Geobacillus stearothermophilus ATCC 12980: one gene and its partner. Each later gene encodes a partner of the first gene's protein in a complex. Links are inferred from orthologs where the notes say so. Each region holds a gene or a part of one and is shown on either strand. Other genes may lie near its edges.

Region 1 (6,823 bases):
TCGTTCCGCTTTTGCTCGCCTTGCTCGCCTCCTCCGGCGGCGTCGTATCGGCGGCGTTTTTCCATCCGATCATTTTGTTTTTGATGAACACAACCGGCGTTGTCGTGGAATATGTCACGCTCCCGCTTCTGTTGCTAGCGGCGCTTTTAAGTGTCGTCAGCACGCTCAGCGACCGGTACAAGGCGACCCAGCTTGCCGATTTGTTGAACAAGGCCGCCCTCGGTTTGCTCGGCCTCATTTTGACGGTTTTCCTTGGCGTTATGTCGGTGCGGGGGGCAACAGCGGCGGTGGCGGACGGGGTGGCGCTGCGGGCGGCGAAATTTGTCACCGGCAACTTCATCCCGGTCGTCGGCAAGCTGTTTACTGATGCAGCCGATACGGTCGTTGCCGCTTCGATGCTGCTCAAAAATGCGGTCGGATTGGTCGGGGTGGCTGTGTTGTTGATGATTGCCATCTTTCCGGCGGTGAAAATTTTCGCCATCGTCATCATCTACAAACTATCAGCCGCGCTGTTGCAGCCGCTTGGCGGCAGTCCGGTGCTGTCTTGCCTCAACATTATCGGCAAAAGCATCGCCTATGTGCTCGCGGCGCTTTTGATCGTCTCGCTCATGTTTTTCTTCAGCCTCACCGTCATGGTTATGGCAGGGAATATTACGATGATGGTCCGCTAGGAGGAACGTTATGCAGCTTGTGATTGAATGGGTGACGAACATCATTTTGTTTTTGTTGTTTGCCATCATCATCGATTTTTTGCTGCCGTCCGGGACGATGCAAAAATATGTCAAAATGGTCGTCGGACTTTTGCTTCTCCTAATTATGTTGACGCCGGTGCTCCGGATGGCTTCGGCGGATCCGGATCAGCTTGTCGCTTCAGCACTTGCCCGTTTTTCCGAAGGCTTCAAGGGGGAAGAGGAGATAAAAAATCAAATGGAACAACAGAAAAAAGAAATACAAGCTTCACAACGCGCATATATTTTAGAACAAATGGCTGTCCAGCTCGAAAACGACGTAAACGGGGAGTTGATGGAAAAGTATGGATTGAAGGCTGATGTCAAAGTTTACGCCGATCACAACGAAAATTGGCGTATGCCAGAGGACATCAAGACGATTGAAGTGGCGCTTTTGAAACAACGCCCTTCCAGCGCGGTGGAGCCGGTTGTCATCGATACAATAAAGCCGCCGGCTTTGCCCGAGAGCGATGCCTCGCTGGCTGAAGAGGTGCGCGCCTTTCTCGCCGGCAAATGGGAAGTCGATGAAAATAAAATTGCCGTGCAATTTAGAGGGAGGGAATAGGGGGGATGCTCTCGTTTTTCAAACGATTTCTTTCTTCCCCGCCCAAAGACGGGAACGGGGAAGGGGCGCGAAAACACATGCCGTTCTCATATGTCGTTGTCCTGCTGCTGGCCGGTGTGGCGCTCATGGCGGCGAGTCACTTTGCAGGTAGCGCAGACGATGCCGAAGCCAAGCCTTCCGCCAATCAGCCGGAATCCCCGTCCGAGCCGGCGTTTTTGTCGAGCAAGGAGACAAAGGATAAAGTGATCGCCGCCTATGAGGAACGGTACGAGAAGGAGTTGAAAGCCGCCCTCGAAGCAATTGAAGGGGTTGAGGATGTCACCGTTGTCGTCAACCTTGACTCAACCGAGCTGAAGCTGTTTGAGAAAAAACGCTCGACCCAGCAGCAAACGACCGAAGAAAGCGACAAGGAAGGCGGAAAACGGACGATTGAAAATCAGTCGACAAACGAAGAAGTGATCATCATCCGCAATGGCGACGAGGAAACGCCGCTTGTTGTCGCCACGAAAAAGCCGGATATTCGCGGTGTGCTTGTCGTCGCCAAAGGGGCCGACAACTTGCAAATTAAAAAATGGATCGTCGAGGCGGTGACGCGCGTGTTAAACGTTCCGAGCTACCGCGTCGCGGTCTTGCCGAAAAAATGACTCAAGTAAGGGGAGAGGAGATCGCCATGTTGAAAAAACAAACGGTATGGCTGTTGACGATGCTAAGCTTAGTAGTCGTACTGTCGGTGTATTATGTCACGGCGCCGAAAGAGATGGGCAACAGCCCGGCGCTCACCGCGAATGAGAAAACAGAAAAGCCGGCCAAACAACCAAGCGTAGCGGTGGAAGAGACTGGAGCGAAAGAGGAGCCGTCAACCGCAGGCGATGATTTGTTTACAGCGCTGCGCATGAAAATTGAGGATGAACGGAGCCGGCTGCGCGATGAGCTGAACGCCATTGTCGCTTCAGCGAACGCGACGGAGGAAGAAAAAAGTGAAGCGCTCGACAAAATTGAAAAATTGCAAGCATTGTCCGAAAAAGAAGCAACGTTGGAGACGCTCATCAAATCGAAAGGCGGGTATGAAGACGTGCTCGTGCGCGCCGATGACAACCAAGTGCGCGTGACGATCAAAGCGAAACAAAGCTCATCTAAATCGGCGAATGAAGTCATTCATATGGTGAAAAAAGAAATTCCGGATGCCCAATATGTCACCGTCGAGTTCCAGCCGGCCGGATGAACGCGCTGCTCTTTGCCAGAGCAGTTTTTTTTGCATAAAAACCTTTCGTTTGCCCTGCAGTTGTGTGTATAATCGTTATGAATACGTTTGATCACCGCCTGCGAAAGACGGGCTGACACTTGGAGAAAGGTGTGAGAACGATGAAAATTCAAGAAATCCGCGAATTGATTCGGTTGGTCGATCAATCCTCAATCGATGAATTTGTATATGAGCAAGGAGAAACGAAAGTACATATGAAAAAAGCGGTTGCTGTCGCCGTTGCACCGGCAGCCGCACCGGCGGCGCCCGCACAGGCAGTGGCAGCGGTCGAACCGACGGCGGCCCCGGCGCTTGCGCCTGTCCAAGTGGCGGCTTCGGAAGTGAAGCAGGCGCCGGAAACGGAACCGACGGCGGCCAAAGAAGCAAAGCCGGCTGTGGAAGGCAACTTGCATCAAATTACATCGCCGATGGTCGGCACGTTCTACGCAGCGCCGGCGCCGGACAAGCCGCCGTATGTGAAGCCGGGCGACAAAGTGAAAAAAGATACGGTTGTTTGCATCATCGAGGCGATGAAGCTGTTTAATGAAATTGAAGCGGAAGTCGATGGCGAAATTGTCGAGGTGCTCGTGCAAAACGGCCAGCTCGTCGAATACGGTCAGCCGTTGTTTTTGGTCAAGCCTGAATAAGGGAGAGAACGGACGATGATCAAAAAAGTGTTGGTGGCGAACCGCGGGGAAATCGCCGTCCGCATTATTCGCGCCTGCCGGGAGCTCGGCATTGAGACGGTCGCCGTCTTTTCGCAGGCTGACCGCGACGCCTTGCATGTGCAGCTGGCGGATGAGGCGTACTGCATCGGGCCGACCGCCTCGAAAGACAGCTATTTGAATTTCACCAACATCATGAGCGTTGCCACGTTGACCGGCTGTGACGCCATTCACCCGGGCTATGGCTTTTTGGCGGAGAACGAGGCGTTTGCCGAGCTGTGCCGCGAATGCAATGTCACGTTCATCGGCCCGAGCCCGGAAGCGATCGCCAAAATGGGGATTAAAGACATCGCCCGCGAGACGATGAGGGAAGCGGGTGTGCCGATTGTGCCGGGCTCGCGCGGCGTTATTGAAAGTCTTGAGGAGGCGCGGGCGATCGCCGCTGAAATCGGTTACCCGGTCATCATCAAAGCGACGGCCGGCGGCGGTGGGAAAGGAATTCGCGTCGCTCGCAACGAAGAAGAGCTCGTCAAAGGCATCAACATCACCCAGCAAGAAGCGGCGACGGCGTTCGGCAACCCTGGCGTTTATATTGAAAAGTATATCGAAGATTTCCGCCATGTCGAAATTCAAGTGCTCGCCGATTCATATGGCAACACCATTCATTTAGGAGAGCGCGACTGCTCGATCCAGCGCCGGCTGCAAAAGCTTGTCGAAGAAGCGCCGTCGCCGGCCCTTGACGACGACATGCGCCGGAGGATGGGCGAGGCGGCGGTCAAGGCGGCCAAGGCGGTCAACTACACGGGCGCCGGCACGGTCGAATTTATTTATGACCACCGGAACAAACAGTTTTATTTCATGGAAATGAATACGCGCATTCAGGTGGAGCACCCGGTCACCGAGCTCATTACCGGTGTCGATTTAGTAAAAGAACAGATCCGCGTCGCTGCCGGTGAAAAGCTGTCGCTCACCCAAGAGGACGTCTCCTTTAACGGTTGGGCGATCGAATGCCGCATCAATGCGGAAAACCCAGCGAAAAACTTTATGCCGTCGCCGGGGAAAATCGCCATGTACTTGCCGCCGGGTGGTCCGGGCGTGCGCGTCGATTCCGCCGCCTACCCGGGCTATACGATTCCGCCGTATTACGATTCGATGATCGCCAAACTGATCGTTCACGCGCCGACGCGTGAGGAGGCGATCGCCCGCATGAGACGGGCTCTTTCGGAGTTTGTCATTGAAGGCATTCATACGACGATCCCGTTTCACATAAAATTAATGGAGCATGAGAAATTCCAAAGCGGCGAGTTTAATACGAAGTTTTTGGAGTTATATGATATTATGAAGGCGGAATAGGAGGTGCCCCATGTCTGAACATATGTTTAACTCCGAACAGGAGTACACCGGGCTTGGCAAAGTCGAAATTGCACCGGAAGTGATCGAGGTGATCGCCGGCATCGCGGCCAGCGAAGTCGATGGCGTTGCGCAAATGCGCGGCAATTTCGCCGCTGGCGTTGCCGAGCGGTTTGGCAAAAAGCATCACGGCAAAGGCGTCAAAGTCGATTTGCGCGATGACGGGGTTGTCATTGACCTTTATTGCTTCGTCCAGTTCGGCGCGTCGATCCCGAACGTGGCGAAAAAGGTGCAGGAAAACGTGCGCCAGGCGCTTTGGAACATGACCGGCTTGGAAACGAGCGAAGTAAACGTGCACATCGTCGGCATTCAGTTTGAAAGCGGAAAACAGGAGCACGACGCCGTCGAACAACGGTGACAAAAACAGAAGGCAGCTGCTTTCGGAGCAGCCGCCTTTTGTTTTTTTCGTCAAAGTCTGTTATTGTAATGAACGAGGCCATCAGCGGAGCCGGCGGTGTAAAATCGGCAGCAAGACGGGCGACGGGAAGGGTCTGGCTTTTTCCGAAAAATATGATAAGATTTTAATATAAATGTTCGTATTTAGAGAGGGGGAAGGCAATGAAGCGGCATGAAGCGCGGGAAAAAGCGCTGCAGGCGCTGTTTCAAATCGACGTCGGGCACATTCCGCCGGAGGAGGCGCTGGCCAATGTGGCAGGAAGCAGCGAAGCGGATCCATTTTTGCGCCAGCTTGTACTAGGCGTCGTCGAGCACCAGGAGGAAATTGACGAGCTGTTGCGTGCCAATTTGGAAAAGTGGACGCTTGAGCGGGTGGCCAATGTGGACCGCGCCATCTTGCGCATGGCGACGTATGAGATGAAGTATGTCGACGATGTGCCGGTGAGCGTCAGCCTCGATGAAGCGGTCGAGCTGGCGAAAAAATTCGGCGATTGGAAATCCGGGAGTTTTGTCAACGGCGTGCTTTCGAAAGTGAAGGCGGCGCTGCAAAAATAGGACAGGCCGCCGGCTGCGCAAGCTTTCGGCGTCAAGTCAGGCAAACCGATATGGATGGACGAACAAGGAGAGGGGAACGAGATACGATGACAGCACAAATCATCAGCGGAGCAGAACTGGCCGCAACGATTCGCGCCGGGTTGGCGGAAGAAACAGCGAAGTTGAAGGAAAGCGGCGTTGAGCCGGGGCTGGCCGTCATTCTTGTCGGCGACGATCCGGCGTCGCATTCGTATGTGAAAGGGAAGCAAAAAGCGTGCGCTGAAGTGGGCATTCGTTCATTTCTTTACACATTTCCGGCGTCCATCAGCGAAGAGGAGCTGTTGGCGAAAATCCGCGAACTGAACGGCGATCCGGCGGTGCACGGCATTTTAGTGCAGCTGCCGTTGCCGGAGCATATCCGCGAATGGTCGGTCATTGAAACGATCGCCCCGGAAAAAGATGTCGATGGCTTCCACCCGATCAACGTCGGGAAAATGATGATCGGCCAGCCGGCGTTTCTTCCGTGCACTCCGCATGGCGTTCTCGTGATGGTCAAATCTGCCGGCATCGACATTGCCGGGAAGCATGTCGTCGTCGTCGGCCGGAGCAACATCGTCGGCAAACCGGTCGGCCAGCTGTTTTTGCGCGAGCATGCGACCGTCACCTACGCCCATTCGAAAACGCCTGATTTGCCGGCCGTCACGCGGCAGGCTGACATTTTGATCGTCGCGGTTGGCAAGGCGCGTCTCATCGGTCCGGACCACGTCAAACCGGGAGCTGTCGTCATTGATGTCGGCGTCAACCGTTTGGAGAGCGGCAAACTGTGCGGCGATGTTGATTTTGACGCCGTCAAAGAAGTGGCGGGCTATATCACGCCGGTGCCAAAAGGGGTCGGTCCGATGACGATTACGATGCTGTTGCACAACACGATCGAAGCGGCCCGGCAGCTCGCCGTGAAGTGAGGCGGTTTCGATGGAAGTGAAATACGTCACCGTCGGGGCGCTGACGAAATACATTAAGCGCAAATTTGACGTCGACCCGCATTTGCGCGATTTATGGGTGAAAGGTGAAATTTCCAACTTTAAGCAGCATTCGCGCGGCCATATGTATTTTACCTTAAAAGACAGCCAGGCGCGCATTGCCGCGGTCATGTTTGCCGGCTACAATCAACATTTGCCGTTCCGTCCCGAAGATGGGATGAACGTGCTTGTGCGTGGGGAAATTTCCGTCTATGAGCCGAATGGGAACTACCAGCTATATGTAAAAGAAATGCAGCCGGAAGGCA
Region 2 (6,731 bases), 320 kb from region 1 along the record:
CTGCACGGTCAGCTTTTTTTTCATTTCTTTGTTGTAATGGATATAGTCTTCTTGCCAAATGCGAATTTCATTTTGCAAGTCGGCGATCTGCTCGTTCAGCTCATTGACGTGCCGCACCTGCTTTTCCTGCAGGACGCCGAAAATGTACAAAAAGACAAACCAGCTGATGAGCGCCCCAATCGCTACGCCGGCGAAAAAACGCTGCCATGACGGATATTGGTAATACGGAGGAATTCTCATGGCGAAATGTGCTCCTGTGTCAGCCACGTAATGATCGCCACTCCTGTTTGCGCGCCGCCCATGGCGGACAAAATGAGCAAAAACTGCCGCACAATGTCTTTTGTTTCCCCGAGAAACAGCCCTCGCTCGACGACGTAAAACGTATCAAACGTTCCGCCGATGGCGGCGACGACCGCCCAAATGCGCAAGTCGCCGGCAAACCGGTACATGGCCGTCAGCGGCTGGCCGCCGCTCAAAAATGCGCCGAGAGCGCCGATGATGGCGCCGCCAAGCAACACGCCGACCGCGATAAAATAGCTTTGGATCAACGCCGGCAAAAACGCTGCTTTTTCGTCCATCGTTTCCCCGCCCTTTCTTTCTCTTTTACTATGTATATCAACGAATGGGACGGAGCATGCAGCCAATGGAAAAGTTTTCGTCCGCAGATGGATGAATAAGGGAGGGCTGTCTATGACGTTTGTGCACTTGCATGTGTCAAGCGGCTATAGTTTGTTTCAAAGCACGGCCACCGTGGAAGCGCTGGCGGCCAAGGCGAAACAGCTCGGCTGCCCCGCCTTGGCGTTGACCGACCGCAACGTGCTGTATGGCGCTCTGCCCTTTTACAAGGAGTGCAAGCGCCATGGCATCCGTCCGATCATCGGCGTGACGGCCGATATTGCTCTCAGCGGGGACGGCGCCTATCCGCTCGTGCTGTTGGCCGCCAATGAGGAAGGGTACCACCATGTAATCGAAATCAGCACGATGATCCAAATGGGAGAAGAAAAGCAGATCGATGAAGACGCCCTCCGCCGGTTGAGCGGTGGAATTGTCGCCATCACCCCGGGGGCTGAAGGGCGGGTCGAGTCGCTGCTGGCCGCCGGGGAATGGCAGCAGGCGAAAGCGGTGCTCGCCCGCTATCAACAGCTGTTTCCTGGCTGTTTGTATGTGGCTGTCCAGCGCGGCGAGCGGACGCGCGCACCGTACGAAGGAGCGTTGCGGCAGTTGGCGGAAGAAGCCGGGGTTCCGGTCGTGGCGACGAATGACGTCCGTTATGTTGAGCGCGGCGACGCCGCAGCGTGGCGCTGCCTGCAGGCGATCAGGCTCGGCGTGCCATTTGCTGACGTCCAAGAGGATGGCGGCCGTTATTTGGCGGCGCCGGATGAGATGGCGCGTCGGTTTGCTGACTTGCCAGAAGCGCTTGAGAACAGCGCGGCGATCGCTGATCGGTGCGAACTGCACATTCCGTTTGGCGGCTGGCGGCTGCCGAAATTTCCGGTGCCTGACGGCGAGACGGCGGACGGGTATTTACGCCGTCTGTGCGAACAAGGGCTCGCCCGCCGTGTGCCGGACGCCGATGAGCGTTACTGGAAGCGTCTGCGGCATGAGCTTGATGTCATTCAGGCAATGCGCTTTAGCGATTATTTTTTGATTGTCGCCGATGTGATTGCCTACGCCCGCCAACGTGGCATTCTCATCGGACCGGGCCGCGGTTCGGCGGCCGGCTCGCTCGTCGCCTATGCTTTGGCTATTACCGATGTCGATCCGATCCAATATGGGCTGTTGTTTGAGCGGTTTTTGAATCCGGAGCGGGTGTCGGTGCCGGATATTGATCTTGATTTTCCCGATGACCGGCGCGAAGAAATGATTCGCTATGCGGCGGACAAATACGGGCGCGACCGCGTCGCGCAAATCATTACGTTTGGGACGTTCGGCGCCAAGTCGGCGCTGCGCGAGACGGCGAAAGCGCTCGGCATTCCCGGGCGCGAGGCGGAGCGGGTTGTGTCGCTTTTGCCGGATAAACAAGGGGTGACGATCCGCCAATGGCGCAGCGAGTCGACCGCGTTCCGCCGCGCCGCCGAAACGGTGCCGGACGGCAAGCAGTGGCTGGATATCGCACAAACGCTCGAAGGGCTGCCGCGCCATACATCGATTCACGCGGCTGGCGTCATCATCAGCCCTGAGCCGCTTGTGCGCCAAGTCCCGTTGCAGCCAAGCCATGGCGAATGGCCGCTCACGCAATACGCCATGGGGTCGCTCGAGGCGCTCGGCCTTCTCAAAATGGATTTTCTCGGCTTGCGCACGTTGACGCTGCTCGGGCAAATGGTGCGTCTCATCGAACGGCAGACAGGAAAGCCGTTTGATGTGCGTCGTGTTCCGCTTGACGACGAAAAAACGTATGCGCTCCTGAGCGCCGGAGAGACAAACGGCATTTTTCAGCTTGAATCAAGCGGAATGAAGCGTTTGCTTGCGGAATTGCGGCCGTCGGAGCTGGAAGACTTGGTCGCTGTCAACGCCTTGTACCGGCCGGGGCCGATGGACATGATTCCTGCTTATATCCGGCGCAAGCGCGGAGACGAGGCGATTTCGTATATCCATCCTGACCTTGAGCCGATTTTGGCGCCGACTTACGGAGTGCTGATCTACCAAGAGCAAATTATGCAAATCGCCGCCCGCATGGCTGGGTTTTCGCTCGGACAAGCGGACGTGCTCCGGCGGGCGGTGGCGAAAAAAGAGAAGGCGCGTCTCGCTGAACAGCGGGAGGCGTTTGTCGCCGGCTGCACGGCGAACGGCTATCCAAAGGAAGTTGCCGAGGAATTGTACCGGCATATCGTCCGCTTCGCCGATTACGGCTTCAACCGGAGCCACGCGGTCAGCTATGCGCTGTTGTCGTATGCGATGGCCTACATTAAAGCTCACTATCCGCTTTGTTTTTACGTGGCCATGCTCTCGGGCGCTTCCGGCGACCGGGAAAAAACGGCTCTTTACGCTAGCGAAGCAGCGCAAAAAGGGATTCCGCTGCTGCCGCCATCCGTCAACCGGAGCGGCTATCGGTTTGCGATCGAAGGCAAGGCGATCCGCACCGGGCTGGCGGCGGTGAAACATGTCGGCACAGCGGCGAGGCTCATCATCGAAGAGCGTCGGGAGCGCGGACCGTTTGCCGATTTTTTCGATTTCGCCATCCGCCTGTTGCCGAAAGGATTGCCGCGCCCGGCGCTTGAGGCGCTCGTTTTGGCCGGCGCGTTTGATGAAATGGACGGGGAGCGGGCTTCGCTTTTAGCGAGCATTGACGTGGCGGTCGAACACGTGCAATTGGTCGGGCCGTACTTGAACACAGGCGGATTGTCGCTGAAGCCGAAATACATGGATGCCCCCCCGCTGCCGCCGGATGAGCGGCGGAAACAGGAAAAAGAGTTGCTCGGGTTTGCCGTCACCCCGCATCCGGCCGCGGTCTGCCGCCCGCTGTTTCAAGCGGCCCGGGCGGTGCCGATTGCCGAAATGCACGGTTCGGCGGCCGTGGTCGGCGGCTATGTGGCCAAACAGCGGAAAACGAGAACGAAACGGGGGGAGGAAATGGCGTTTGTGACAATTAGCGATGAAAGCGGGGAAGTGGAGGCGGTCGCCTTTCCGTCCATTTATGCCCGCGCCTCCGATGAGCTGGCGGAAGGAAACTTTGTGTTGCTTTTTGGAACGGTCGACCGGCGCGCAGGCAGGCGACAGCTCATCATCCGCCGCGCCGGCCTCCTGCCCGTGTCGGCGCTATACATTAACGCGAGCCGGGCCGATGAGGCCAAATTGTCCAAGCTGAAACAGCTGCTTGAGCAGCAGCGCGGCGCTACGCCGGTCTATTTGTATGACGAAGCGAAGCGGACGCTTCTCCGTCTTCCGGAGCAGTACGCCGTCGCGCTCACAGCGCCGCTTGTCGATGGGCTGCTCGCCTTATTCGGCTTCGGGCGCATTGCTGTGAAATAACTCCCCTTTACTATTTCGCTATTTTATTATATCGTATAACCATTAGGTGGTCAGACCAGTGCATCTGGCTGCGGTTGAACGGCATGCCGCCCACGCATGGAGTATGGCATGAATCGAAAAGGAGGGGTCTCCGTTCAACGATGAAAAAGTGTACGCCGAGACGTTGAAGCATATCCATCGTCTCGTTGTCGAGGATGGCCTTGTCCCGGGCGACAAGCTGCCGTCAGAACGCGAGCTGGCCGAGCGGCTCGGCGTCGGCCGCTCGTCGGTGCGCGAGGCGCTGCGGGCGCTTGAGTTTCTCGGCCTGATTGAGACGCGGCGCGGCGAAGGGACCTACTTGTGCGAGGTCGGCGGACATCAGCTGATTGAGTTGCTGGCGATGTTTTTGCTTGAAAATGAACGGGCGAAAGCGGATTTGGCGGAAACGAAATGGCTGATCGAACGGCTGCTGCTCGAGCTCGCTTGCCTCCGCTGCAGTGAAGATGCGCTGGAGAGGCTGGAAAAAACCGTTCGCCAAAAACCGACTGATTTCACGCCGTTTTTTCAGGCGGTTGCTGAGGCGGCTGACAACTACTTGCTCATCCGCATTTGGCGGGCGCTGTCTGGGTTTGCCTCCGCCTGTGCGCCCGACCGGCCGCTTGCCGACTCGTTTTATGACCAGCTGTTAGCAGCATTGAAAAAACGCGATCCGGCTGAAGCCGCTGCTGTCTGGGAGAGGCACCGGCCTTCGCCGTTGTCGAAACAGAACTGACACCGTTTGACAAACAACCGCTTGCATTTTCGATAAAGTAGTAGAGAGGCGAAAACGCAAAGGAGGAGCTCCCTCGTGTGGAAAGATTTATTTGCCAAAAAGAAGAAGTATGCGTCGCTTTCTTCCGAGCAAGTGAGGCATGAGGTGCCGGAAGGCGTGATGACGAAATGCCCGCAATGCAAAAAAATTATGTATACAAAAGAGTTGGTGAAAAATTTGCGCGTTTGCCTAAGCTGCGGCTACCATCATCCGATGCCGGCGCGCGAACGGATCGAGAGCGTGCTGGATGACGGCAGCTTTCGCGAATATGATGCCGATATGATTTCTGTCAACCCGATCGGGTTTCCGGGCTACATAGAAAAACTCGAGGAAGACCGGCGCAAGTCGGGATTGAACGAGGCGGTCGTGACCGGCGAAGGGACGCTTGACGGCCATACGCTCGTCATCGCGGTCATGGATTCCTCGTTTCGCATGGGCAGCATGGGGTCTGTTGTCGGCGAAAAAATCACCCGTGCAGTCGAACAAGCGCACGATAAAGGTGTGCCGTTTCTCATTTTTACCGCTTCCGGCGGCGCCCGCATGCAAGAAGGAGTGCTAAGCCTAATGCAAATGGCGAAAACGAGCGCCGCGCTCAAACGATTCAGCAACGACGGCGGCTTGTTCATCTCCGTCATGACCCACCCGACAACAGGCGGCGTGTCAGCGAGTTTCGCCTCGCTTGGCGATTACAACTTCGCCGAACCAGGTGCGCTCATCGGCTTTGCCGGCCGCCGCGTCATCGAACAGACGGTGCGCGAAGAGCTGCCGGAAGACTTCCAGACGGCGGAGTTTTTATTAAAGCACGGTCAGTTGGATGCCGTCATTCACCGCCATGAGCTGAAAGAGACGCTGGCGACTGTGCTTCGCATTCACACGGGAGGAGGGGAATCAGGATGGTGGCGGAACTAGAATTCGAAAAGCCGCTTGTTGAGCTGCGCCGCAAAATTCAAGAGCTGAGAGAGTTTATGAAAACGGCCGATGTCGATTTGTCGGCGGAAATCGAGAAACTGGAGGCGCGGCTCGCCAAGATGGAAAACGACGTGTATGCCAATTTGACGCCGTGGGATCGCGTGCAAATCGCCCGCCATCCGCAGCGGCCGACGACGCTTGATTATATTGAGCGGCTGTTTACGAACTTTCTCGAATGCCATGGAGACCGTTGTTTTGGCGACGACGAAGCGATCGTTGGGGGCATTGCCGAATACGACGGGCTGCCGGTGACAGTCATTGGCCACCAGCGTGGCAAAGATACGAAAGAAAATTTGCGCCGCAACTTCGGCATGCCACACCCGGAAGGCTACCGGAAGGCGCTGCGGCTCATGAAGCAGGCAGAAAAGTTTTCGCGGCCGATCATCTGCTTTATCGACACGAAAGGCGCCTATCCGGGCAAATCGGCCGAAGAGCGTGGGCAAAGCGAAGCGATCGCCCGCAACTTGTTTGAAATGGCAGGACTCACCGTGCCGGTCGTCTGCATCGTCATCGGCGAAGGCGGAAGCGGCGGGGCGCTCGCCCTTGGCGTCGGCAATCATATTCATATGCTTGAAAATTCCACGTACTCGGTCATTTCGCCGGAAGGGGCGGCTGCCATTTTATGGAATGATGCATCATTGGCGCAACGGGCGGCGGAAACGATGAAAATTACCGCTCACGACTTAAAAGCGCTCGGCGTCATTGACGAAATCATTCCGGAAGTGAAAGGCGGCGCCCACCGCAACGCTGACGAGCAGGCAAAGGAAATGGACCGCGTGCTGCGCCGGTCGTTGAAAGAGTTGTTGGCGCTTGACGGCGAGGCGCTCGTCCGGCAGCGCTATGAAAAATTTAAACAAATCGGCCAAGTGTCGTTTTTGCAGGAAACGATTCGGGCAAGATAAGGAAAAAGCTGTCTCGACTTTCGGGGCAGCTTTGTTCTGTCCATGAAAAAATTTTGTTCATGTAAACCGTTTCAACAAGGCGTCGCTGTTGTGTTCCGCTC

What was found.
Region 2: the proteins of accC (region 1) and accD are in contact, whole or in part, in a solved structure (PDB 8UXZ), measured with the Escherichia coli proteins. The link is inferred for Geobacillus stearothermophilus ATCC 12980 from one-to-one orthologs.

What each region holds. Positions count from the first base shown.
Region 1 is NZ_CP128494.1:1,850,951-1,857,773, reverse strand. Bases 2,403-5,373 are described here. They hold accC (acetyl-CoA carboxylase biotin carboxylase subunit), read left to right. Parts: upstream 2,403-3,195; coding sequence 3,196-4,551; downstream 4,552-5,373. Other genes in these bases: nusB (transcription antitermination factor NusB), read left to right, coding at 5,167-5,373; QSJ10_RS10045 (Asp23/Gls24 family envelope stress response protein), read left to right, coding at 4,562-4,966; accB (acetyl-CoA carboxylase biotin carboxyl carrier protein), read left to right, coding at 2,656-3,180; QSJ10_RS10060 (SpoIIIAH-like family protein), read left to right, coding at 2,403-2,515. Also shown: spoIIIAE (stage III sporulation protein AE), read left to right, coding at 1-671; spoIIIAF (stage III sporulation protein AF), read left to right, coding at 682-1,293; spoIIIAG (stage III sporulation protein AG), read left to right, coding at 1,299-1,937; more of QSJ10_RS10060, read left to right, coding at 1,964-2,402; more of nusB, read left to right, coding at 5,374-5,559; bifunctional methylenetetrahydrofolate dehydrogenase/methenyltetrahydrofolate cyclohydrolase FolD, read left to right, coding at 5,646-6,500; xseA (exodeoxyribonuclease VII large subunit), read left to right, coding at 6,511-6,823. UniProt on the Escherichia coli protein: This protein is a component of the acetyl coenzyme A carboxylase complex; first, biotin carboxylase catalyzes the carboxylation of the carrier protein and then the transcarboxylase transfers the carboxyl group to form malonyl-CoA.
Region 2 is NZ_CP128494.1:2,169,225-2,175,955, reverse strand. Bases 3,853-6,731 are described here. They hold accD (acetyl-CoA carboxylase, carboxyltransferase subunit beta), read left to right. Parts: upstream 3,853-4,795; coding sequence 4,796-5,668; downstream 5,669-6,731. Other genes in these bases: accA (acetyl-CoA carboxylase carboxyl transferase subunit alpha), read left to right, coding at 5,653-6,630; QSJ10_RS11750 (FadR/GntR family transcriptional regulator), read left to right, coding at 4,118-4,720; dnaE (DNA polymerase III subunit alpha), read left to right, coding at 3,853-3,969. In the rest of the region: sporulation membrane protein YtrI, read right to left, coding at 1-240; sporulation membrane protein YtrH, read right to left, coding at 237-578; more of dnaE, read left to right, coding at 691-3,852.